DNA from 3 places in the Microbacterium sp. CCNWLW134 genome. Region 3 is predicted to be linked to each of the others. Evidence: predicted binding sites of a transcription regulator. Region 3 holds the regulator's gene; each other region holds the start of a gene.
The links. Region 3 encodes HrcA, which represses chaperone genes, less so after heat shock. Its sites were predicted from a motif close to TTNGCACTCGNNNNNNNCGAGTGCNAA; they were not measured.
Positions count from the first base shown of each region.

Region 1: the regulator HrcA is predicted to act here: its motif matches at 3,160-3,186, upstream of V6S02_RS14715 (Hsp20/alpha crystallin family protein).
Region 2: the regulator HrcA is predicted to act here: its motif matches at 2,635-2,661, upstream of groL (chaperonin GroEL).

Region 1 is NZ_JBAOJU010000002.1:868,335-875,865, forward strand. It holds gene V6S02_RS14700 (MerR family transcriptional regulator) at 1-344, shown strand, start outside; gene V6S02_RS14705 (LacI family DNA-binding transcriptional regulator) at 357-1,400, opposite strand; gene arfA (arabinosylfuranosidase ArfA) at 1,604-3,118, shown strand; gene V6S02_RS14715 (Hsp20/alpha crystallin family protein) at 3,250-3,723, shown strand; gene V6S02_RS14720 (MarR family winged helix-turn-helix transcriptional regulator) at 3,769-4,212, opposite strand; gene V6S02_RS14725 (DUF2207 domain-containing protein) at 4,261-6,051, shown strand; gene V6S02_RS14730 (TIGR03885 family FMN-dependent LLM class oxidoreductase) at 6,135-7,100, shown strand; gene V6S02_RS14735 (alpha-amylase family protein) at 7,097-7,531, shown strand, end outside.
Region 2 is NZ_JBAOJU010000001.1:2,039,000-2,046,530, reverse strand. It holds gene msrB (peptide-methionine (R)-S-oxide reductase MsrB) at 1-109, opposite strand, end outside; gene V6S02_RS09735 (DUF2332 domain-containing protein) at 230-1,255, shown strand; gene V6S02_RS09730 (DUF3263 domain-containing protein) at 1,286-1,531, shown strand; gene V6S02_RS09725 (LytR C-terminal domain-containing protein) at 1,609-2,211, shown strand; gene V6S02_RS09720 (cold-shock protein) at 2,342-2,542, shown strand; gene groL (chaperonin GroEL) at 2,698-4,317, shown strand; gene V6S02_RS09710 (DUF2461 domain-containing protein) at 4,424-5,092, shown strand; gene V6S02_RS09705 (bile acid:sodium symporter family protein) at 5,103-6,068, opposite strand; gene V6S02_RS09700 (AMP-binding protein) at 6,065-7,531, opposite strand, start outside.
Region 3 is NZ_JBAOJU010000001.1:1,442,128-1,449,658, reverse strand. It holds gene lepA (translation elongation factor 4) at 1-1,151, shown strand, start outside; gene V6S02_RS06875 (DUF1990 family protein) at 1,162-1,812, shown strand; gene hemW (radical SAM family heme chaperone HemW) at 1,815-3,026, shown strand; gene hrcA (heat-inducible transcriptional repressor HrcA) at 3,129-4,169, shown strand; gene dnaJ (molecular chaperone DnaJ) at 4,219-5,337, shown strand; gene V6S02_RS06855 (16S rRNA (uracil(1498)-N(3))-methyltransferase) at 5,341-6,069, shown strand; gene V6S02_RS06850 (HIT domain-containing protein) at 6,093-6,440, shown strand; gene V6S02_RS06845 (PhoH family protein) at 6,484-7,512, shown strand; gene ybeY (rRNA maturation RNase YbeY) at 7,509-7,531, shown strand, end outside.

The DNA of each region.
Region 1 (7,531 bases), on a different contig from region 3:
TGACCCCCAGCGTGCCCGACGACATCGACACCGCCGGTGCTGAGGATCTGTACGAGCGACTGGGTGGAAAGCCCGGCACCTGCGAGCCTCGCCTGCTCGGCGGGCTCGCCGCGGCGCTCGCGACCCTCGAGCGGGCGGGTTTCCGCGTGCCGACCGATGTTCTCGACGCCTACGTCCGTTCGGCGCGGCGGATCGCCGACGCGGAGATCGCCGGTATCCCGGACGATTCGATCGAGAGCGCGGTGCGGTATGTGGTGCTCGGCACCGTCTTGACCGAACCACTGTTGCTGGCCCTTCGTCGCGCTGCGCAACAGATCGTCTCGAGCGAGCGATACGGCGCCTGACGCCGCGCGACGTCAGTCGGAGTCGGCGATGGTGAAGCCCGTGGACTCGCGCCGCACGACCCGGAAGTCGGGCTTGTAGGTCTCGGGCGGCCGGCGCTCGCCCTTCTCCGAGATCCGCTCGATCAGGCGATCCACCGCGATCGCGGCGATCTCGTCCCGCCCGATGTCGATGGTCGACATCGAAGGGAGGGAGTACGTGCTCTCGTCGATGTTGTCGAAGCCGATGACGGCGACGTCGTCGGGTACGCGCAGTCCCTCCTCGCCGAGCGCCCGCAGCACGCCGAGCCCCAGCGTGTCGGTGAGAGCGAAGACCGCGTCGAACTCGATGCCGTCTTGGACGAGCAAGTGGGTGGCCGCGGCGCCCCCCGCGCGGTTCCAGTCCGACATCACCGTCGGTCGCACGAGGGTCGAGTCGAAAGGGAGGCCGGCGCGCTCGAGTGCCCGGCGATAGCCGCGAAGCCGGAGATTCGCCGAGTTGGCTTCGTCGTCGCGGTGCCGCGGGTCGGCCCCGATCAGGGCGATGCGGCGCCTGCCGATCTCGATCAGGTGCTCCGTGGCGGCCTGGGCGGATGACATGTTGTGCATGGTGACGTGGTCGGTCGGTCCCCCGAAGATCCGCTCTCCGAGGAGCACGAGGGGACCGTTGACGGCGAGAAGCTCGGCGTCCTCCTGGCCGAGGCTGACGGGGCTGAACAGCAGACCGTCGAGGAAGCGCGGACGACTGCGGGAGACCACGCGCATCTCGGCATCGCGCTGGCCACCGGTCTGCTGGACCATGACGCCGAGGCCTCGCTTCTCCGCGGCGCGGATCACCGCGTCGGCGAGTTCCGCGAAGTAGTTCTCGCGGAGCGAGGGAACGGCCAAGCCGATCACGCCGGTGCGTCCCGACCGGAGGCCGCGCGCAGAGAGGTTCGGTCGGTAGTCGAGCTGCTTGATGGCGAGGTTCACACGCTCCCGGGTGTCCGAGCGCACGTGCGGATAGTCGTTGATGACGTTCGAGACCGTCTTGATGGACACGCCGGCCACCCGTGCGACGTCGTGCAACGTCGGTTCCATCGGTGCCCGCCTTCCGTTCTTTCGAACTCCTCCCACATCTTGACACGTCGCATCGCGAATGCCATGGTGTCTATAACGTTGTAAATACAACGTTGTAATCAATGTTGACCATCCCCAGCGCGCTCGCGTCCGTCATTCCGCTGATCGTGATGCTCGGCCCGCGCCGCACGTCCTGCTGAACCTGCCCTTCCCGAAAGAGAAGCATGATCCGCGCACACCTCACCATCGACCCTCACTTCGCCGTCGGCCCCATCAACCGACGTCTGTTCGGCTCCTTCGTCGAGCATCTCGGGCGGTGCGTCTACGACGGCATCTACGAGCCGGGTCACCCCTCGGCTGATGAGGAAGGCTTCCGCGCCGACGTCATCGATCTCGTGCGCGAGCTCGGCGTGTCAACGATCCGCTACCCCGGCGGAAACTTCGTCTCGGGGTACCGGTGGGAGGACGGTGTCGGACCCCGCGAGGAGCGGCCCCGCCGGCTCGACCTGGCGTGGCATTCGACCGAGACGAACGAGATCGGCCTCGATGAGTTCGCCTCGTGGATGAAGAAGGTCGACGGCGAGCTGATGTACGCCGTGAACCTCGGCACCCGCGGGGTGCTCGAGGCCCTCGACGTGCTGGAGTACGCCAACATCCGCTCCGGCACACGGCTCTCGGACGAGCGCGTCGCCAACGGGCACGCCGAACCCCACGATATCCGCATGTGGTGTCTCGGCAACGAGATGGACGGGCCCTGGCAGCTGGGCTACAGCACGGCGGAGAACTACGCGCAGCTCGCGGCCACGACCGCGCGAGCGATGCGTCAGGTCGACCCCGATCTCGAGCTCGTCGTCTGCGGCAGCTCGGGTGCGGGAATGTCGACGTTCGGCGAGTGGGAGCGCGTCGTCCTGGAGCACACGTACGACAACGTCGACTACATCTCCTGCCACGCGTACTACGAGCCCGAGGGCGACGACCTGGCGAGCTTCCTGGCATCGGGCGTCGATATGGATCGCTTCATCGAGGCGGTCGTGGCCACCGCCGACCACGTCAAGGCGATGAAGCGGAGCGAGAAGACGATCAACATCTCCTTCGACGAGTGGAACGTCTGGTACCAGTCGCGCTACAACGAGGTCGACAAGATCACGGATGTCGCGGACTGGCCGGTCGCACCCAGGCTGCTCGAAGATCGGTACACCGTGCTCGACGCCGTCGTCTTCGGAAGCCTCATGATCTCGCTCATCCGGCACGCCGACCGGGTGACGTCGGCGAGCCTCGCGCAGCTGGTGAACGTCATCGCGCCGATCATGACCGAGCCCGGCGGTCCGGCGTGGCGTCAGACGACGTTCTACCCCTTCTCGCTGACCTCCCAGCTCGCGCGGGGTGTCGCCCTCGAGCTGAAGCTCGACAGCCCGACCTACGAGGCGGCGAAGTTCGGCGAGGTGCCGATCGTCGACGCCGTCGCGACGATCGATCCTGACAGTGGCGCCATCACGGTCTTCGCCGTAAACCGCAGCCTCACGAACGAGGTCACTCTCGAGATCGACTCCACGGCGCTCGCAGGTGGCGTCTCATCCGCGACGGCGACATCGATCTTCGACGACGACATCCACGCTGCGAACACACTCGAGCAGCCCGACCGGGTGACGCCGAAGGCCAACGACTCGGTGGAGATCGCCGACGGCGCCGTCGCCCTGACCCTGCCCCCCTGCTCGTGGACGGTCCTGACCGCCGAGTGAATCTCCGCCCGTCCGTTCGCTCACGGCGAACGCCGCGGTACTTAGCACTCTCCACCCTCGAGTGCTAACCTGGACGTACTTGAGTCAAGCTGACTCAAGTTCCGGATTTCGTCCAGTGAAGGAGACCGAACATGGCAACGTACGACCCGTTCCGTGACCTCGACCGTCTCGCGACGAGCTTCTTCGACGCCCGTCGCGGCCCGCGCCGCATGCCGATGGACCTCTACCGCGACGGAGACCACTACGTGCTCACCGCCGACCTGCCCGGCATCGACCCCGGCTCGGTCGACATCGACGTGGACGGCCAGCTGCTGACCATCCGCGCCGAGCGCACGCTCAGTGCCGGTGACGGCGTGAAGTGGATCACGCGCGAGCGTGAGGCCGCGAGCTTCGTGCGACAGCTGAACCTCGGCCAGGGCATCGACACCGACCGCATCGCGGCCAGCTACAGCAACGGCGTGCTCAGCGTCACCATCCCGGTGAGCGAGAAGGCCAAGCCACGCAAGATCGAGGTCGCCACCGAGAACGGCGCGCAGGTGCTGCAGGCGCACGAGAGCGCTTCGGCGTCGAGTGCGGCAGATCACCCGCAGCCGGTCGAGCAGTAAACCGCGTCCGTCGACGGAGCATCTCGCGACGCCCCCGTCGGGTCCTCACTCGGCGGGGGCGTCGCGCGTCCGGAGCTTGGTGGTGAGTTCGCGCAGTTGGGCGAGCTCGGACTCGTTCAGCACCGACATCCGCTCCGCGATGTGGGCGGCATGAACCCGTGCCACGTCGCGGAACGCGCGGGCGCCCGCCTCCGTCGCCCGGACGAGCGACCCGCGCCCATCATCGGGGTCGGGGCGCTTCGTGACGTATCCCCGGGCGACCATCCGGTCGACCAGACGCGACACCGAGGGCTGGCTGACGAGCATCAGGCGCGTGATGTCACGCAGTCGCGCGGTCATATCGGGCGCCCGGGTCACCGTCAGGAGCACGTCATACTCGCCCTGCTGCAGCGGCGCATCGCTGAAGTCGCGGCCCAGATCGGCGAACAGCTCGTGCTGCGCACGAAAGAGGCTTTCCCATGCCTCGACGGCGAGGCGACGATCGTTCACGGCCCCAGGGTATCCGGTGGCGGCGACGCCGCCATCTAGGCTGAGCGCATGCCGCGAACGCGTCGGATCACCGCCACGGTGCTGACGGTCCTCCTGGGGGTCGTCGGCCTCGTCGGCCTGGCGGTCTCCGCACAGCCCGCCTCCGCCTCCGGCGACCTCGACGACTTCGTGTTCGAGAGCATGCACGCCGAGTACACCCTCGGCCGTGAGGATGACGACACCAGCACCCTTCGCGTCGTCGAGACGTTCGTCGCGGTCTTCCCCGAGGATCAGAATCGCGGCCTGCGCCGGGAGATCCCCGCCGATTACAACGGTCAGCCCACCTTTCCCGACCTGGTCTCGGTCACCGACGAAGAGGGCAACCCGAGGCCGAGCGAGGTCGAGACCGACGGGAACTGGATGATCGTCACATCTCGCGCCGACGACTTCCTCTCCGGCCGGCAGACATTCGTGTTCACCTACACCCTGCGCAATGTCACCGACTTCTTCGCCGACACCAGCGACGAGTTCTACTGGGACGTCAATGGCAACGGGTGGCGCCAACCCTTCGGTGAGGTCACGGCCACACTCGTGGTGCCTGCCGACCTGGCCGGCGCGCTCACCGGAGCGCACGCGTGCTACGTCGGGAGGTTCGGCGCGGAAACCACGTGTCCGATCGAGGTCTCCGACAGCGGGGAGGGCGCCGTCGTCACCGCCGGCGCCCGTGATCTCGCACCGACGGAGACGCTGACGATCGCGGTGGGATTCGAGTCGGGCACCTTCGCCCGATTCGATGACTCCTACCTCGCGTCGGGCTGGGGGTGGGCCCAGGGGGTGGCCGGCATCGCCGGCCTCGGTATGCTCGGCGCGGCGATCGTGGTCAATCGCCGGTCGCTGAGGAACGAACCCGGGCGACCGACGATCATCGCGGAGTTCACCCCGCCCCCCGGCATCGACGCCCTGGAGAGCGCGCTGCTGCTGGGCAAGACGGCGAAGGCGATCCCGGCCGAGGTGCTCGAGCAGGCGGTGGTCGGAAGCATCCGGATCCTCGAAGGGGAGAAGCGGTGGTTCGGCAGCGCCAAGCTGCAGGCGGAGCTGATCGACGCCGGCCGCGCCGACCGCGATGGACGGATGCTGCTGGAAGGCCTCTTCGACGAGGAGCTCCGACCCGGCGAGATCTACGAGTTCGGCGGCAACGACACCCATTTCTCCCGCACGGCCCAGAAGATCCTCGCGGCGGGGCGCAAGGAGCTGAAGAGCCGGGGGCTCTACCGCACCATCCCGGCGCGGGTGCGGGCATGGCCGATCGCCGGCGCACTCCTGATCGGAGTGCTCATCGTGCTCCTCGGCGTGTTCGCTCTGGCAGGGTCGGTCGACCCTCTGCTGCCGATCGTCATCATCGTGCTCGGGTCGGGGCTCACGATCGTGACGGTCGCGGTGCTCTCGACGCGGCCGTTGAGCGCGACCGGCGCCGAGGTGCGCGACCACCTGGAGGGTCTGAAGATCTTCATCGAGTGGGCGGAGGCCGATCGGATCCGGATGCTGCAGACTCCGACCGGTGCCGAACGGCGCCCGGTCGACACCGGCGACCCTCGCGAGATGCTCCACCTCTACGAGCGGCTGCTCCCGTACGCGGTGGTCTTCGGCCAGGAGAAGGAGTGGGCGAAGCAGCTCGCCATCTACTACGGCGACGACACCCCCGGCTGGTACGTCGGTACGGCGGGGTTCAACGCCGCGGCCTTCTCGGCGGGCATCAGCAGCCTCTCCGCTACGGCGGCGGCGTCGTCGAGCTCAGGCGGCTCGAGCGGGGGAGGCTCCGCGGGCGGCGGGGGCGGCGGCGGTGGGGGCGGGGGCGTCTGACGCATCGCAGCCCGGGGCCTACCCGATCCCGCGGCAAAGCGGAACCCCTCCCGCTTCTCATCTGAGGGGGGCACGGTGGAGTCATGGTCGTCATCGGATTCCACGCCTCGCACGAACAGATTCCGCCGAGCGCGCTCCTGCGCGATGTCCAAGGAGCCGAAGCCGCCGGCTTCGACGCCGCGATGTGCTCGGACCACCTGTCGCCGTGGGGTGTCCGCCAGGGCGAGTCGGGGTACGCGTGGTCGTGGCTGGCTGCGGCCCTCGCGACCACGCGACTGTCGTTCGGCGTCGTGACCGCCCCCGGGCAGCGTTACCACCCGGTGGTCCATGCACAAGCGATCGCGACGCTGGGAGAGATGTTCCCGGGCCGATTCTGGGCGGCGCTCGGCAGCGGTGAGGCGATGAATGAGCACGTCACCGGCGACGAATGGCCCGAGAAGGACGTTCGCAACGCCCGTCTGCTCGAGAGCGCGACCGTGATGCGGCGTCTTCTGGCAGGCGAGGAGGTCAGCCACGACGGCCTCATCCGCGTCGATCGTGCGCGAGTGTGGTCGAGGCCCGAGGTGCCGCCCCCCTTCCTCGCCGCAGCGGTGAGCACGCAGACCGCCCGCTGGGCGGGGTCGTGGGCTGACGGCTTCGCGACGGTCGCCCAGGCCCCCGAGGTGCTTCGCGACGTCCTCGACGCCTACCGCGAGGGCGGCGGAGCAGGCCCCCTCGTGCTGCAGGTGCACGTGAGTTTCGCCGAGACCGACGCCGAGGCCATCGCGCTCGCGAAGGACCAGTGGCCGAACGGGCTGGTGTCGCCGCCTGAGGCGTGGGACTTCGAGCAGCCCGAAGACTTCGATCGGGCCGTCGGCGAACCCGATGAGGCCGAGCTCCGCAAGGCGGTGCTGGTCGATCACGACCCCACCGCGCTCGCCGAGCGGATCGCCGAGCTCGTCGACATCGGGTTCGACCGGGTCTACCTCCACCACGTCGGGCGCGATCAGGCCGACTTCCTCGCGGCGTCCGAGCGCAGCATCCTTCCCCGCCTCCGGGAGCTCGTATGAGGATCACCGACACCAGCGACCTGTGGTGGAAGAGCGCGGTCATCTACTGCCTCGATGTGGAGACCTACTTCGACTCGAACGGTGACGGCATCGGTGACCTGCAGGGGCTCGCGGCGCGGATCGACTACCTCGCTCAGCTCGGCGTGACCTGTCTGTGGCTGATGCCCATCTATCCGACTCCCGATCTGGATGACGGCTACGACGTCGCCGACTTCTACGGGATCGATCCGCGGCTGGGGTCTTTCGGAGACTTCGTCGAGGTCATCCGCACCGCTCGCGACCGGGGCATGCGGGTCATCGTCGATCTGGTCGTCAACCACACCTCCGATCGCCATCCCTGGTTCCTCGCAGCCAAGCGGAGCAAGAACTCGCCGTTCCGCGATTTCTACATCTGGCGCAGCGACCCGCCGCCGAAGGGTCAGAAGAACCCC
Region 2 (7,531 bases), 600 kb from region 3:
ACTCTCCGGTCCAGGGGCGCTCGGTCGCCGACTCGCGCAGAACCGCGTACTGCTCGGGGGTGAGCTCGGCTCGCCACTGCTCGTCGGACTTGTCCACCGTGTAAGACATGGAACCTCCTGCATCCATTCAACCGCAGACCCGCGACCCGGGGCGCCTGGTCCGCCATGCGCGTACACGCGGCGACACATCGGTGATGCCGACGACGCTCGACCGCGGCACGATGGGACGATGCCCGACTCCGATGCTGTCGTTGACGTCGCCGAGCGGTATCGCAGGTTCGCCGAGATCGAAGCGCCGGGGCGCTCGATGATGTACGAAGCCTGGGCCGCCGGGGTGTCGGGCGACCGGGCGGTGCAGCGAATCCTCGCGAGGATCCCCGCGACGCACCGTCAGCCGCCTCTCGTGTTCGCCGTCACCCGTCTCCTCGGTGCACCGGAGGACGACTACCCCGCGTGGGCGGCGTGGACGAAGCGCCACGCGCGGGCCGTGGTCGAGGAGTGCGCGGCCCGCTCGCTGCAGACCAACGAGCCTCTTCGCTGCGCCGCGCTCCTTCCTGCGCTCTCCGCCATCACGGGACCGATCGCCCTGCTCGAGATCGGCGCGAGTGCCGGCCTGTGCCTGTATCCCGACCGTTATTCCTACCGCTATGCCGACGGGCCCGCCCTCGACCCCGTCGACGGGACCTCCGCGGTCATCCTCGACAGTGCGCTCCGGGGACCTGGCGCTGAACGCCTCGCCGAGACGCTGACGCTGCCCGAGGTGGTCTGGCGTGCAGGAGTCGATCTCGCACCCCTGGATGCCGCGGACGCGGCGGATCGTGCATTCCTCGCCTCCCTGGTCTGGCCGGGCGAGACGGGACGACAAGAGCGCGTCGTGGCCGCGCTCGACATCGCGGCGGCGGATCCGCCGCGGATGTGGCGGGGTGACGCCTCGGAACCGGGCGTGGTGGCGCAGGCCGCCGCCTCCGCTCCCGCGGAGGCCACTCTCGTGATCACCACCCCCGGAGTCCTCCCGCACATCCCGCGCGCGGGTCGGCAGCGTCTGCGCGCAGAGATCGACGCGCTCGGCGCCACGGTGGGGGCGCGGTGGATCACCCTCACCCCCGCGGACATGGCCGACCAGTGGCATCCCCCTCTCGATCCCCGGCGATGGTCGGGGTTCGTCCTCGCGATCGACGGGAATCCCTGCGCCGAGGTCGATCCGCTCGGCGGATTCGTGGAGTGGCGCGCGGGGGAGCAGGGGGCCCGGGGTTAGCGTGGGCGGGTGCCCCTGAGTGACAGGCCCTTGAGTGAACGAGATCGGCTGATCCTCGACTTCGAGGCGCTGTGGACTCGACACGGCAGCGCCAAGGAAGAGGCCATCCGCCTTCGGCTCGGTATGTCTCCAGGGCGGTACTACCAGCTGCTCACACGGCTCATCGACACCACCGAAGCGCAGGAGTACGACCCCATGCTGGTCAAGCGTCTGCGCCGCATCCGCGACGCGCGCCTGCGCGCGCGGTTCATCCGCACCGCCGCCACCGGGCGCTGAGGGCGGCGACGCGGCAGGGGGATCGTCCGTCCAGCTGACGCTTAGGTTGCCTCTGCCCGCTTCGGTAGCATCTTCTGGTGCCGAAAAGGACCTATCCGCGGGATCGCTTCGATGACCTCCCCGCGGACGGAGGACGTGTCGGCGCCCACCGTGCGGAGAATCCCCGGATGCGTCCGGGAGTGGTGCTGCTCTGGGCGAGCCTGGCCACCATCGTGCTCATCGTCGTCGGCATCTTCGGAACTCTGCTGACGTCGGGGCGCATCCAGCTCGCCCCCGACGCCGAGCCGACGGCGTCACCGCAACCCACGGTCGAGCCGGTGATCGACACGTCGTACTCGGTGCAGGTGCTCAACGCCACGCCGGAGCAGGGGCTGGCGACCCAGGTGAAGGATGAGATCGTCGCGGCCGGATGGTCCGCCGACGCCGTCTCGGCCAGCGGCGCCGGGACGACCGACTTCGCCGAGACCACGGTCTACTACGCCTTCCCCGGAGACCAGGCGGCCGCCGCGGGTCTCGCCGACCTCGTGCTCGGCGGCGCACGCATCGAGCAGACCGATGTCTACCAGCTCGCCGACGACCCGAACACCCCGGAGGACGAGAGCCAGGCTCTGCAGCTGACCGTCGTCATCGGGCTGGACCGCACGACCGACGCGCCCGCCGAAGAGACACCCGCTCCCTGAACCGAGAGATGTGTTTCGCCCGCGTAAATGTTTGACAGCGGGCATGTCAACAATCGCGTGAGAGCCGGTTCCCGCCTGTCGGCGGTCCCTAGCATGGGCCCTGTCCCGCCGCAGTACAGGAGAGTTCGCCATGACACAGGGCACCGTCAAGTGGTTCAACGCCGAGAAGGGTTACGGTTTCATCACCGCCGGTGACGGTCAGGATGTCTTCGTCCACTACTCGAACATCGACATGACCGGGTTCCGGGTTCTCGAGGAGGGTCAGACCGTCGAGTTCACCGTCGGGTCGGGACAGAAGGGCCCGCAGGCCGAATCGGTCCGCGTCGTCTGAGAAGCGGATGACGCGGGTCGGCGTCGCGCGCCGACCGCCACACGCCGCGTGTGCCGTGGCTTGCACTCACCCATGCCGAGTGCCAGAATGGATTAGCACTCGTGATTGTTGAGTGCTAAGTCCGAAAGCCTACGTCCGGGAGGGACGACACACACATGGCAAAGATCATCGCTTTCGATGAGGAGGCCCGTCGCGGCCTCGAGCGCGGCCTGAACACCCTGGCCGACGCCGTCAAGGTGACCCTGGGTCCCCGCGGTCGCAACGTCGTGCTGGAGAAGAAGTGGGGCGCCCCCACGATCACCAACGACGGTGTCTCGATCGCCAAGGAGATCGAGCTGGACGACCCCTACGAGAAGATCGGCGCCGAGCTGGTCAAGGAGGTCGCGAAGAAGACCGACGACGTCGCCGGTGACGGTACGACCACCGCGACCGTGCTCGCCCAGGCGCTCGTTCGCGAGGGTCTGCGCAACGTCGCCGCCGGTGCCGACCCGATCTCGCTCAAGCGCGGTATCGAGAAGGCCGTCAAGGCCGTGACCGACCAGCTGCTGGCCGACGCCAAGGAGGTCGAGTCCAAGGAGCAGATCGCCGCGACCGCGTCGATCTCCGCCGCTGACCCCACCATCGGCGACCTGATCGCCGAGGCGATCGACAAGGTCGGCAAGGAGGGCGTGGTCACCGTCGAGGAGTCGCAGACGTTCGGCACCGAGCTCGAGCTCACCGAGGGTATGCGTTTCGACAAGGGCTTCATCAACCCCTACTTCGTCACCGACCCCGAGCGTCAGGAAGCGGTCTTCGAAGACCCCTACATCCTGATCGCCAACCAGAAGATCTCCAACATCAAGGACCTTCTGCCCGTCGTCGACAAGGTGATCCAGGACGGCAAGGAGCTCGTCATCATCGCCGAGGACGTCGAGGGTGAGGCGCTGGCGACCCTGGTGCTGAACAAGATCCGCGGCATCTTCAAGTCGGCTGCCGTCAAGGCTCCCGGCTTCGGCGACCGTCGCAAGGCGCAGCTGCAGGACATCGCGATCCTCACCGGCGGCCAGGTCATCACCGAGGAGGTCGGTCTCAAGCTCGAGAACGCCACCCTCGACCTGCTCGGCCGTGCGCGCAAGGTCATCATCACCAAGGACGAGACCACCATCGTCGAAGGTGCCGGCGACGCTGCGCAGATCGAGGGTCGCGTGACCCAGATCCGTCGCGAGATCGACAACACCGACAGCGACTACGACCGCGAGAAGCTCCAGGAGCGCCTCGCCAAGCTCGCCGGCGGCGTGGCCGTCATCAAGGCGGGTGCGGCCACCGAGGTCGAGCTGAAGGAGCGCAAGCACCGCATCGAGGACGCCGTCCGCAACGCGAAGGCTGCCGTCGAGGAGGGCATCGTCCCCGGTGGTGGTGTCGCGCTGATCCAGGCCGGCAAGATCGCCTTCGAGGCTCTCGAGCTCGTGGGTGACGAGGCCACCGGTGCGAACATCGTCAAGGTCGCCATCGAGGCTCCGCTGAAGCAGATCGCCCTGAACGCCGGTCTCGAGCCCGGTGTCGTGGCCAACAAGGTCGCCGAGCTGCCGGTCGGTCACGGCCTGAACGCCGCGACCGGCGAGTACGGTGACCTGTTCGCGCAGGGCATCATCGACCCGGCCAAGGTCACCCGCTCGGCGCTGCAGAACGCCGCGTCGATCGCCGGCCTGTTCCTCACCACCGAGGTCGTGGTCGCCGACAAGCCCGAGAAGGCTGCCGCGGCGCCCGCCGACCCCACGGGTGGCATGGACTTCTGATAGCAGTCCCACACACAGAGGCGCCCCTCCTCCGGGAGGGGCGCTTCTGCGTGTGACCGGAGCATTCCGGTCCTCATCCCGGATCCCGACGGCTACCATCTGCCGCATGGCCTTCGACGGACTGGACTCCGACGCCCCGCGCTTCTACGACGACCTCGCCGCCGACAACACCCGCGAATGGTGGCTCGCGAACAAGGCCCGCTACGACGCGGTCGTGCGTGGTCCGTTCGAGGCGCTCGCCGCCGAGCTCGAGCCGGAGTTCGGTCAGCTGAAGATCTTCCGGCCGAACCGCGATGTGCGGTTCAGCGCCGACAAGTCGCCCTACAAGCTGCACATCGGGATGGTCTCGCTCACGCCGGTCGCGTACTACCTGCAGCTCTCGGCCACCGGACTTCTCATCGGCGGCGGTTCGTACGACGTTCCGCCGGCCGCGCTCGCGCGATTCCGTGAGCTCGTCGACGACGACCGTCGTGGCCCCGAGGTGGAGGGTCTCCTCTCGGCGCTTGCCGAGGACGACCTCGTGCCGATGAGCGAGGACGCGTTGCGCACCGCGCCGAGGGGGTACTCCATCGACCACCCCCGGATCGAGCTGCTGCGTCTCAAGCACCTGGCGGTCGGGCGCACCGAGCCGCTCGCGGACTGGATGTGGGGCCCCGAGGTGTTCGACATCGTCAGCGACGCCTGGCGCGGCGTGGGAATGTGGAACGGGTGGATCGCGCAGAACCTGGGGGACCTGCTGATGCGCCCCGATCGCGAGCGGCCCGGTCGGCGCTGACGGATTCCTGTCAGAGGAGGCTCGGGATCTTCTGCTCCTCCGCAAGGTTCGCGCGCCGGAACCACAGCGTCACGAACGTCGACACGATGACGATGAACAGCGAGTACAGCGCCGGGACGATCAGGATCAGCCCGATGTCGGGGTTCCCCGAGAAGCTCAGCAGCACGATCGCGATCGCGAGTGGTCCGTTCTGGATCCCCGTCTCCAGACCGATCGTGCGCGCATTCATCGGGTGCAGGCGGATGGCGCGGGCGATCCCGTACGCGATGGCGATGCCGAACAGACCGAGTCCGATCGCGACGAGATAGGTCTGCCACGGCGTGGAGGTCAGCAGTCCCCAGTTGCGCGGCACCCACGTCGCCATGAGGAACACGATGAAGAACAGGCCGAAGAAGCCGCCGAGCAGTTCCATCACCGCTCCGACGTTCGCACTGAATCTCCGCACGAGCATCCCCGCGACCACCGGGATGAGGAGGGTGGCCAGGGTGACGACGATGTTCACGATCGGGATCTGCAGGTCGGTCGATTCGGTGAAGATGAACGACCCGTAGAGGGCGAGCATCAGAGGTGTCAGCACCAGGGCCCACAGCGTGGAGTTGGTGGTCATGATCACGCTCAGGGCCAGATTGCCCTTCGAGAAGTAGGTGAAGATGTTCGAGGTCGTCCCCGCCGGCACGCACCCCATCAGCAGCGCACCGATCGCCACCGGGATGGCGTACTCCCGGGGGAGCTGGAACAGCACCAGCACGACGAGGACGTACGACAGGAGCGGCATGATGCCGAACTGGGTGACGAGACCGATGATGAGCCCGTAGGGCCGTCGGAGCGCCAGCTTGAAGTCGCGCGGCGTGAGCCCCGCGCCCAGGCCGAACATGATGACGAACACCAGTCCGACCAGCAGCACCTGCTCGAACGGGGTGACGACGTCCTGCTCGTCGACCACGGCCTGACCCGTGGCCAGGAACACCTCGATCATCGGGCTTCACCGCTCGTCGTCGGCGCAGGCTGCGCGCCGTCGCGGAGCTCCCGGCGGAGGATCTTGCCGATGGGGCTCTTGGGGAGCTCCTCGACGAACACCACCGACTTGGGAACCTTGTACGCCGCGAGGGTCTCGCGGCAGTGGGCGATCACCTCGGCCTCGGTGGGCGCCGACGTTCCTGCGACGACGTAGGCCCGAACCGCCTCGCCGGTCCTGTCATCGTCGATCCCGATCACGCCCACCTCGACGATGCCCGGCATCGCGGCGATGCGCTCCTCGATCTCGTTGGGGTAGACGTTGAAGCCGCTCACGATCACCATGTCCTTCTTGCGATCGACGATGGTGAAGTACCCCTCGGCGTCCATGGTGGCGATGTCGCCCGTATGCAGCCATCCGTCCACGACGGTGACCGAGGTCTCGTCGGAGCGTTGCCAGTACCCCTTCATGATCTGCGGCCCTCGCGCCACGAGCTCTCCGGCCTCGCCGACGGCGGTCTCCCGGCCCTCCGCATCGAGGCACCGCACGTCGGTGGAGGGAACGGGGATGCCGATGCTGCCGTCCTTGCCGTTCCCCCCGAGCGGATTGAACGTCAGGACGGGGGAAGACTCGGTGAGCCCGTACCCCTCGACGATGGGGGTGCCGGTCACCTCGCGCCACCGTGCGGCGACCGACTCGTGAAGCGCCATCCCGCCTGCGGCTGAGGCGTGCAGATGACGGGGAGGGCTGTCGACGAACCATCGTTCGTTCAGCAGCGCGTTGAACAGGGTGTTCACCCCGGTGAGCCACGTGATCCGGTAGTTCTCGAAGGCCCGCTTGAGATTGCTCGGGGGTCGCGGGGTCGGGATGAGGATGTTCCGTGCACCGAGATGGTGGAAGCCGAGGAGATTCACCGTGAACGCGAAGATGTGGTAGATCGGCAGGGCGGTCAGCACGATCTCACGTCCGCGCCGCATATGCGTGCTGCACATCGTGATCGTCTGCAGCGTGTTGGCGACGAGGTTCCCGTGCGTGAGCATCGCGCCCTTGGCGATGCCGGTGGTGCCGCCGGTGTACTGCAGCGCGGCGACGGAATCGAGGTCGACGTCGTCGAGATAGGCCGCGACGGCTTCCGCGGTCTTGCGCGCGCGGCCCGCCTTCAACGCGTCCTGGAAGGGGGTGTGCGCCACGCTGATCGCGGGGAGCGAGCGATTCCAGAATTTCTGCACCATACGGATGACGCCGGCGATGACGGGTGGGAAGAACTCGGCGATGCGCACCGTCACCACCGTGCCGATCGACGTCGAGGACAGCACCTCCGGCAGGCGATCGGCGAACATGTCGATGATGACGAGCGTCGTGGCGCCCGAGTCGGCGAACTGCCGTGCCATCTCGGTGGGCGTGTACAGGGGATTGGTGTTGACCAGGACGCATCCGGCCTTCAGGATGCCGAACGCGACGACGGGGTAGCTCAGGCAGTTGGG
Region 3 (7,531 bases):
CCCGCGAGCGCATCCAGATGATGTCGACCCGGGCCACGCACGAGCTGCTCGAGATCGGGGTGTCCAGCCCCGAGCCGATTCCGACCCGCGGCCTCGGTGTCGGGGAGGTGGGGTATCTCATCACCGGCGTCAAGGACGTCCGGCAGTCCAAGGTCGGCGACACGATCACCGATCAGCGCAAGCCTGCCACCGAGGCCCTCCCCGGCTACACCGACCCGAAGCCGATGGTGTTCTCCGGCATCTACCCGATCGACGGCAGCGACTACGCCGAGCTTCGCGAGGCCCTGGACAAACTGAAGCTCTCCGACGCCTCGCTGCAGTACGAGCCCGAGACCTCCGTAGCGCTCGGCTTCGGTTTCCGCTGCGGATTCCTGGGCCTGCTGCACCTGGAAATCATCACCGAGCGGCTCTCGCGCGAGTTCGGGCTCGACCTCATCACCACCGCCCCCTCCGTCACGTACGAGGTGCACACCGACACCGGCGAGACCATCTCGGTGACGAACCCCAGCGAGTACCCCGACGGCCGGGTCGCGGAGGTGTCCGAGCCCATCGTGAAGGTCGGCATCCTGCTGCCGAAGGACTACGTGGGAACCGTGATGGAACTCTGCCAGTCCCGCCGCGGAGCACTGCTGGGTATGGACTACCTCAGCGAAGACCGGGTGGAGCTTCGCTACAACATGCCCCTCGGTGAGATCGTCTTCGACTTCTTCGACCACCTCAAGAGCCGCACGCAGGGCTACGCGAGCCTGGACTACGAGCCCGCCGGGTCGCAGACCGCAGACCTCGTGAAGGTCGACATCCTGCTCCAGGGCGAGAAGGTGGATGCCTTCAGCTCGATCGTGCACCGGGAGAAGGCGTACGCCTACGGCACCATGATGACCGAACGACTGCGCAAGCTCATCCCGCGTCAGCAGTTCGAGGTGCCGATCCAGGCCGCGATCGGCGCCCGGATCATCGCGCGCGAAAACATCCGCGCCATCCGTAAGGACGTGCTGGCCAAGTGCTACGGCGGTGACATCACCCGCAAGCGCAAACTGCTCGAGAAGCAGAAGGAGGGCAAGAAGCGCATGAAGATGGTGGGCCGCGTCGAGGTGCCGCAGGAGGCCTTCATCGCCGCGCTCTCGGGGGATGTCGAGGGGAAGCAGAAGTAGGCTGTCAGCCATGCGCCGCGGAACCTTCAGGGATGACACGGTCGACTATGCCGCCGTCGGGGCCACCCAGGCCGCCGATCTCATGCACTTCCCGCCGGAGCGGAGCATCCCGGCGGAGGAATCGTGGCGGATCGGCAGCGGCGAGGAGCGCTTCCGCGCCGCCGGCGAGTCGCTGCTCTCGTGGAGTGCGCAGCGCGGAGCCGGGTTGGAGCTGACCGACGTCCGCCCCGCCGCCGGCCCGATGTACGCCGGCGTGAGCTTCGATGAGAACGGCGCTCCCATCGCTCCGAGCAAGCTCGAAGTCGAGCAGCGCTACGACTCCGACGGCACCCCCTTCGTCACCGCCGGCGCGACCGTGCACCTGGGGGGTCGGGTCGCGGGAATGCGCGCCGACGGCGAACTGCGGGTGATCTTCGCGGTCGAGGAACCCCGCCGCATCGGCTTCGCCCTCGGCACGGTGCAGGGGTCGGTCGTCAGCGGCGAGGAATCGTTCATGCTCGACTGGCACGACAACGACGAAGTCTGGTTCACGGTTCGCGCCTTCGACGCACCGCAGGCGCTGCTCTATCGGCTCTTCCCCGCCCTCACGCGGCGCCGCCGCCGCGAACTGTTCACCCGCTACCTGCGTGCCATCTCTCCGCTGTACGCCACCCCCGCCTGAGCGTGGGAGCCGCGCTTCCCCTCGGTGAACCCGCCCCGGCCGACGGCTCGCTGCCGGCCGGCACGGTCATCGACCCGGCGGTGCCCTTCGGCGCCTATCTCCACGTCCCCTTCTGCCGGGTGCGCTGCGGGTACTGCGATTTCAACACCTACACCGCCACCGAGCTACGCGGCGCCAAGCAGGACGACTACGCCGACACTCTGTTGCGCGAAGTGGAGCTGGCCCGCCGCGTGCTGTCCGAGACCGGGCGGCTGCGACCGGTCGAGACGGTGTTCTTCGGCGGGGGCACGCCCACCCTTCTTCCCGCCGACGACCTCGTGCGCATGCTCGAGGGCGTGCGTGCGGCGTTTCCGGGGGCCATCGAGCCCGAAGTGACGGTGGAGGCCAACCCCGACACCGTCGACGAGGCGGTCGCACGCCGCCTCGCGGAGGCCGGGGTGACCAGGCTGTCGATCGGCATGCAGTCCTCTGTTCCTCCTGTGCTGGCGACGCTGGATCGCTCGCACCGCACCGACGCGGTGGCCACCGCCGTGGCTGCCGCCCGCGAAGCCGGGCTCGGTGTCAGCATCGATCTGATCTACGGCGCACCGGGAGAATCACTGGCCGACTGGCGCGTCTCGCTCGAGACGGCGATCGCGCTCGACCCCGACCACCTCTCCGCCTACGCCCTCATCGTCGAGGAGGGGACGGCGCTGGCCCGCCGCATCCGACGCGGGGAACTCGCCCTCCCCGACGACGATCTGCAGGCGGAGATGTACGAGCTCGCAGACGATCTGCTCACCGGGGCGGGGCTGTCGTGGTACGAGGTGTCCAACTGGGCTCGGACCCCCGCCGATCGCTGTCGCCACAATGCCGCGTACTGGCGGGGCAGCGACTGGTGGGGGTTCGGCCCCGGCGCGCACGGCCATGTCGCCGGAACCCGCTTCTGGAACGTGCGTCATCCGGCCGCCTACGCCCAACGGCTCGCCGAGGGCCTGTCTCCCGCAGCGGGGCGCGAGGTCCTGTCACCGTCATCCCGGCTCCTCGAGGCGGTTCTCCTCGGCGTCCGCACCCGCGAGGGTCTGGCCACCTCGTCCCTCCCACCGGGCGCAGATGCCGCCCTCCCGGGGCTCGTGGCGGACGGCCTGGTCGAACCTCAGACCATCGACCGGGTGCGGCTGACCCGGCGCGGCCGACTCCTGGCCGACCACGTCGTTCGCACGCTCACGGCCTGACATGCCGTGATCCGGCCGTCCGACGTCGAGGGTGTTCCGATAGAATTGGCACTCGGATCCCACGAGTGCCAGGGGTGTCGGCAGGCCGACGAAGGGGGTGTCATGGTCAGCGAACGCGGATTGCAGGTGCTGCGCGCCATCGTGCAGGACTACGTCGACACGCGCGAACCCGTCGGCAGCAAGGCCATCGTCGAGCGTCACGCCTTCGGCGTGTCCGCCGCCACCATCCGCAACGACATGGCTCTGCTCGAAGACGAAGACCTCATCGTCGCCCCGCACACGTCGTCGGGGCGGGTCCCGACCGACAAGGGCTACCGCGTCTTCGTCGATCACCTCGCCCAGGTCCGGCCTCTGAGCCCCGCCCAGCGGACGGCCATCTCGTCGTTCTTGGAAGGTCCCTCGGATCTCGACGAAGTGCTCGCCCGCACGGTGCGCGCTCTGACGGTCCTCACCGGGCACGTCGCGATCGTGCAGTATCCGTCTTTCGCGCGGGCGACGGTCTCCCACGTGGAGCTCGTACGCCTCGACCCACTGAAGGTGCTGGTCATCGTCGTCACCGACACCGGCCGGGTCTCGCAGCGACTCGCGTTCCCGGGAATGGAGATCGATGAGGACCGGATGCAGCGGATCCGCGGCCGGGTCTCCGACCTCGTCGTCGGAGTGCCGGTGCGGGAGGGCGTCGCCGGGGTCGCGACCGCCGTCGAGGCGGGCGAGACCCCCGGGGATCCCGACGGCCCCGCGCTCCAGGCGATCCTCCGGGTCATCGGGGAGGAACTGGACGGCTTCCGCCAGGACCGACTCGTGCTCGCCGGCAGCGCCAACCTCGCCCGCAGCGAAGCGGATTTCCGCGGCAGCATCTATCCGCTGCTGGAGGCCATCGAAGAGCAGGTGACACTGCTGAGGCTCATGGGAGAGATGGTCGCCGACGATCAGGGCCTCGCGGCGAGCATCGGCCGCGAGAACGAGCCCTTCGGCCTGAGCGAAGCGTCCGTCGTCGCGAGCGACTACGACGCGACGGGCTCTCGTGCTCGCGTCGGCGTGCTCGGACCGACCCGCATGGACTACCCGACCAACCTCGCGGCCGTCCGGGCCGTGGCGAGGTACCTCACTCGTCTCCTGGACGAAGACGAAAACGCCCGCTGACGACAGCATTCCGCAGACTCCCCGCGCCCGGCGCGGCAGGAAGGTGAAAGTGGCTGACCACTACGAAGTACTCGGTGTGGCGCGTGACGCCAGCCCCGACGACATCAAGCGCGCCTACCGACGGCTGGCGCGAGAGCTGCACCCCGACGTCAATCCCGGTGAGGACGCGGCGGAGCGGTTCAAGCTCGTCACGCACGCCTACGACGTGCTGAGCGACCCCGACCAGCGCGCCCGCTACGACGTCGGCGGCGACACCGCCTTCGGCGGAGCCGCCGGCGGGTTCGGCGGGTTCAGCGACATCTTCGAGACCTTCTTCGGCGGGGGAGGAGGCGGCGGGGCGCGCGGTGCCCGGCCGCGCTCACGGCGCGAACGCGGTCAAGACGCGCTGGTTCGGATCAACCTCGAGCTCAAGGACGTCGTGTTCGGCGTGCACCGCGACATCGAGGTCGACACCGCCGTGGTGTGCGAGACGTGCACCGGATCGTGCTGCCAACCCGGCACCTCACCCGTCACGTGCGACATCTGCCACGGCACGGGCCACGTTCAGCGGCAGGTCCGAAGCCTCCTCGGCAATGTCGTCACCTCACAGCCGTGCTCGGTGTGCCAGGGGTACGGCACGACGATCCCGTATCCCTGCGCCACCTGCCAGGGGCAGGGGCGGGTTCGCTCACGCCGCACGGTCTCGATCGACGTACCGGCGGGCGTCGAGAGCGGTCTGCGTCTCCAACTGCCCGGGTCGGGCGAGGTGGGCCCCGCCGGCGGACCCAACGGCGATCTCTACCTCGAGGTGAACATCGCACCCGACCCGGTGTTCTCGCGCGACGGCGATGACCTGCTGGCGACGCTCGAGGTGTCGATGCCCGACGCGATCCTCGGCACCCACACGACGATCGACTCGCTCGACGGACCGGTCGACCTCGAACTGAGGGCCGGCGTGCAGTCCGGCGACGTGCTGACCATCAAGGGGCGCGGCATCACACCGCTGCGCGGCTCGCAGCGCGGCGATCTTCGCGTCGGCGTGCAGGTGGTGACCCCCACACGGCTCGACCACCGGGAGCGCGCCCTCATCGAAGAGCTCGCCAAGCGCACCAAACCCGCCCCGCCGCGCCTCTCCGAATTCCACCAGGGCCTGTTCGCCAAGCTCCGGGATCGTTTCCGGAACGGCTGAGCGGTGCCCCTGCACTTCCTGGCCTCCGAGGCGACCACGACGCCCGTCGGCGGCGTCGTGACCCTGACCGGTGCCGAGGCGAAGCACGCCGCCACGGTGCGGCGGGTGCGCGTCGGTGAGAGTGTGACCGTCGGCGACGGCGCCGGGGTGTGGCTCGAGGGCGCCTGCGAGTCGGTGTCCCCGTCGTCGGTGGCAGTGCGGGTGTCGGCGAGATCGCAGATCGCCGCCCCTGCCCCTCGCGTGGTCCTGGTCCAAGCCCTGGCCAAGGGCGACCGCGACGAACTGGCCGTTCAGGCAGCGACCGAGCTCGGCGTGGACGAGATCATCCCCTGGCAAGCCGCGCGGAGCATCTCCCGCTGGGACGCGGCCAAGGCGGCCAAGGGACGGGAGCGGTGGCAGACGATCGCCCGGGAGGCGGCGAAGCAGGCCCACCGGCCCTGGGTTCCCCTCGTGTCCGAGCCGGTCACGACGGCCGCGATCGCGGCGCGTGCGGACAGCGACCTCGTCGTCGTCCTCGAGCCGACGGCGTCCGAGCGGCTGAGCGGGCTTGCCTCGCCGAGCCGCGACCTGCTGCTCGTGGTCGGTCCCGAGGGAGGCATCACCCCGCAGGAACTCGCCCTGCTGGAAGACGCCGGAGCGACCCTCCGTCGCCTCGGCGAATCCGTCCTGCGCACCTCGACGGCGGGTCCCGCAGCGATCGCCGTCGTCAGCGGTGCCCTCGGTCGCTGGTGACGGCCCCTCGGTAGACTTCCTCCATGAGCGAACCGTCGGTCTTCAGCCGTATCCTCACCGGCGACATCCCGGGAGAGATCCTCACCGAGACGGAGAACGTCTTTGCCATCCGCGACATCGCCCCCCAGGCCCCCGTGCACCTGCTCGTCATTCCCAAGACCGAGCGCTACCGCGACGTGGGGGAGCTCGCCGCAGGCGACCCGGCACTCCTGAGCGAAATGGTCGCGCTGGCCGGATCGCTCGCGGCGCAGCACGCCGACGGCGATTACCGCCTCGTGTTCAACACCGGCGCCAACGCCGGACAGACGGTCTTCCACGTGCACGCGCACGTCCTCGCCGGGGGCCTGCAAGAGAAGGAGCTTCGTGCCTGACACCCCACCCGCCGTCGAGCGCGTCCTCGCGGACGGCGTCGCCATGGTCCAGCTGCTCGGTCCGCAGGACCGTCTGCTGCGCGTGGTCGAGAAGGAGCATCCCGATGTCGACGTGCACGTGCGCGGCAACGAGATCACCCTCACCGGCGATGCCGACGCCGTGGCCGCCGCCCGCGTGCTGGTCCACGAGTTGCTGGCGATGACCAAGGCGGGACAGAGCCTCGGCCCCGCCGATGTCACCTCCGCCGACCGGATCCTCCGCAGCGACGGCGGACCCCGCCCGTCCGAGGTTCTCGGCGAGCCACTGCTGTCGACGCGGGGCCGCGTCATCCGCCCCAAGACCCTCGGACAGAAGGCGTACGTCGACGCGATCGACGATCACACGATCGTCTTCGGCATCGGACCGGCCGGTACCGGCAAGACCTATCTGGCGATGGCGAAGGCCGTCCAGGCGCTGCAGCGCAAAGAGGTCAACCGGATCATCCTCACCCGTCCGGCGGTGGAGGCGGGGGAGCGTCTGGGCTTCCTCCCGGGAACGCTCACCGACAAGATCGACCCGTACCTGCGTCCGCTCTACGACGCTCTCAACGAGATGATGGATCCCGAGATCGTGCCCAAGCTCATCGCCAGCGGCACGATCGAGGTCGCTCCGCTGGCGTACATGCGCGGGCGCACCCTCAACGACTCGTTCGTCGTCCTCGACGAGGCCCAGAACACCACGCCCGAGCAGATGAAGATGTTCCTGACCAGGCTCGGGTTCGGGACCAAGATGGTCGTGACCGGTGACATCACCCAGATCGACCTCCCGCAGGGCGCCTCGGGGCTGCGCCTGGTCACCCGCGTGCTCGATCGCATCGACGACATCCACTTCTCCTTCCTCACGAGCGATGACGTCGTACGCCACACCCTGGTGGGCCGGATCGTGGACGCGTACAGCGAATTCGACGAGCGGCGCCTGGCTGCGCGTCGCGAACGCGACGAGGCGACCGAGCTGGCTGGTCGCGCGGAGCGTCGCGCCGCGACCCGGGCCCCGGGCCCTCGCGACCGCCTTCCGAAACGGGGACGCCAGTGACGATCGAGATCACCAACGA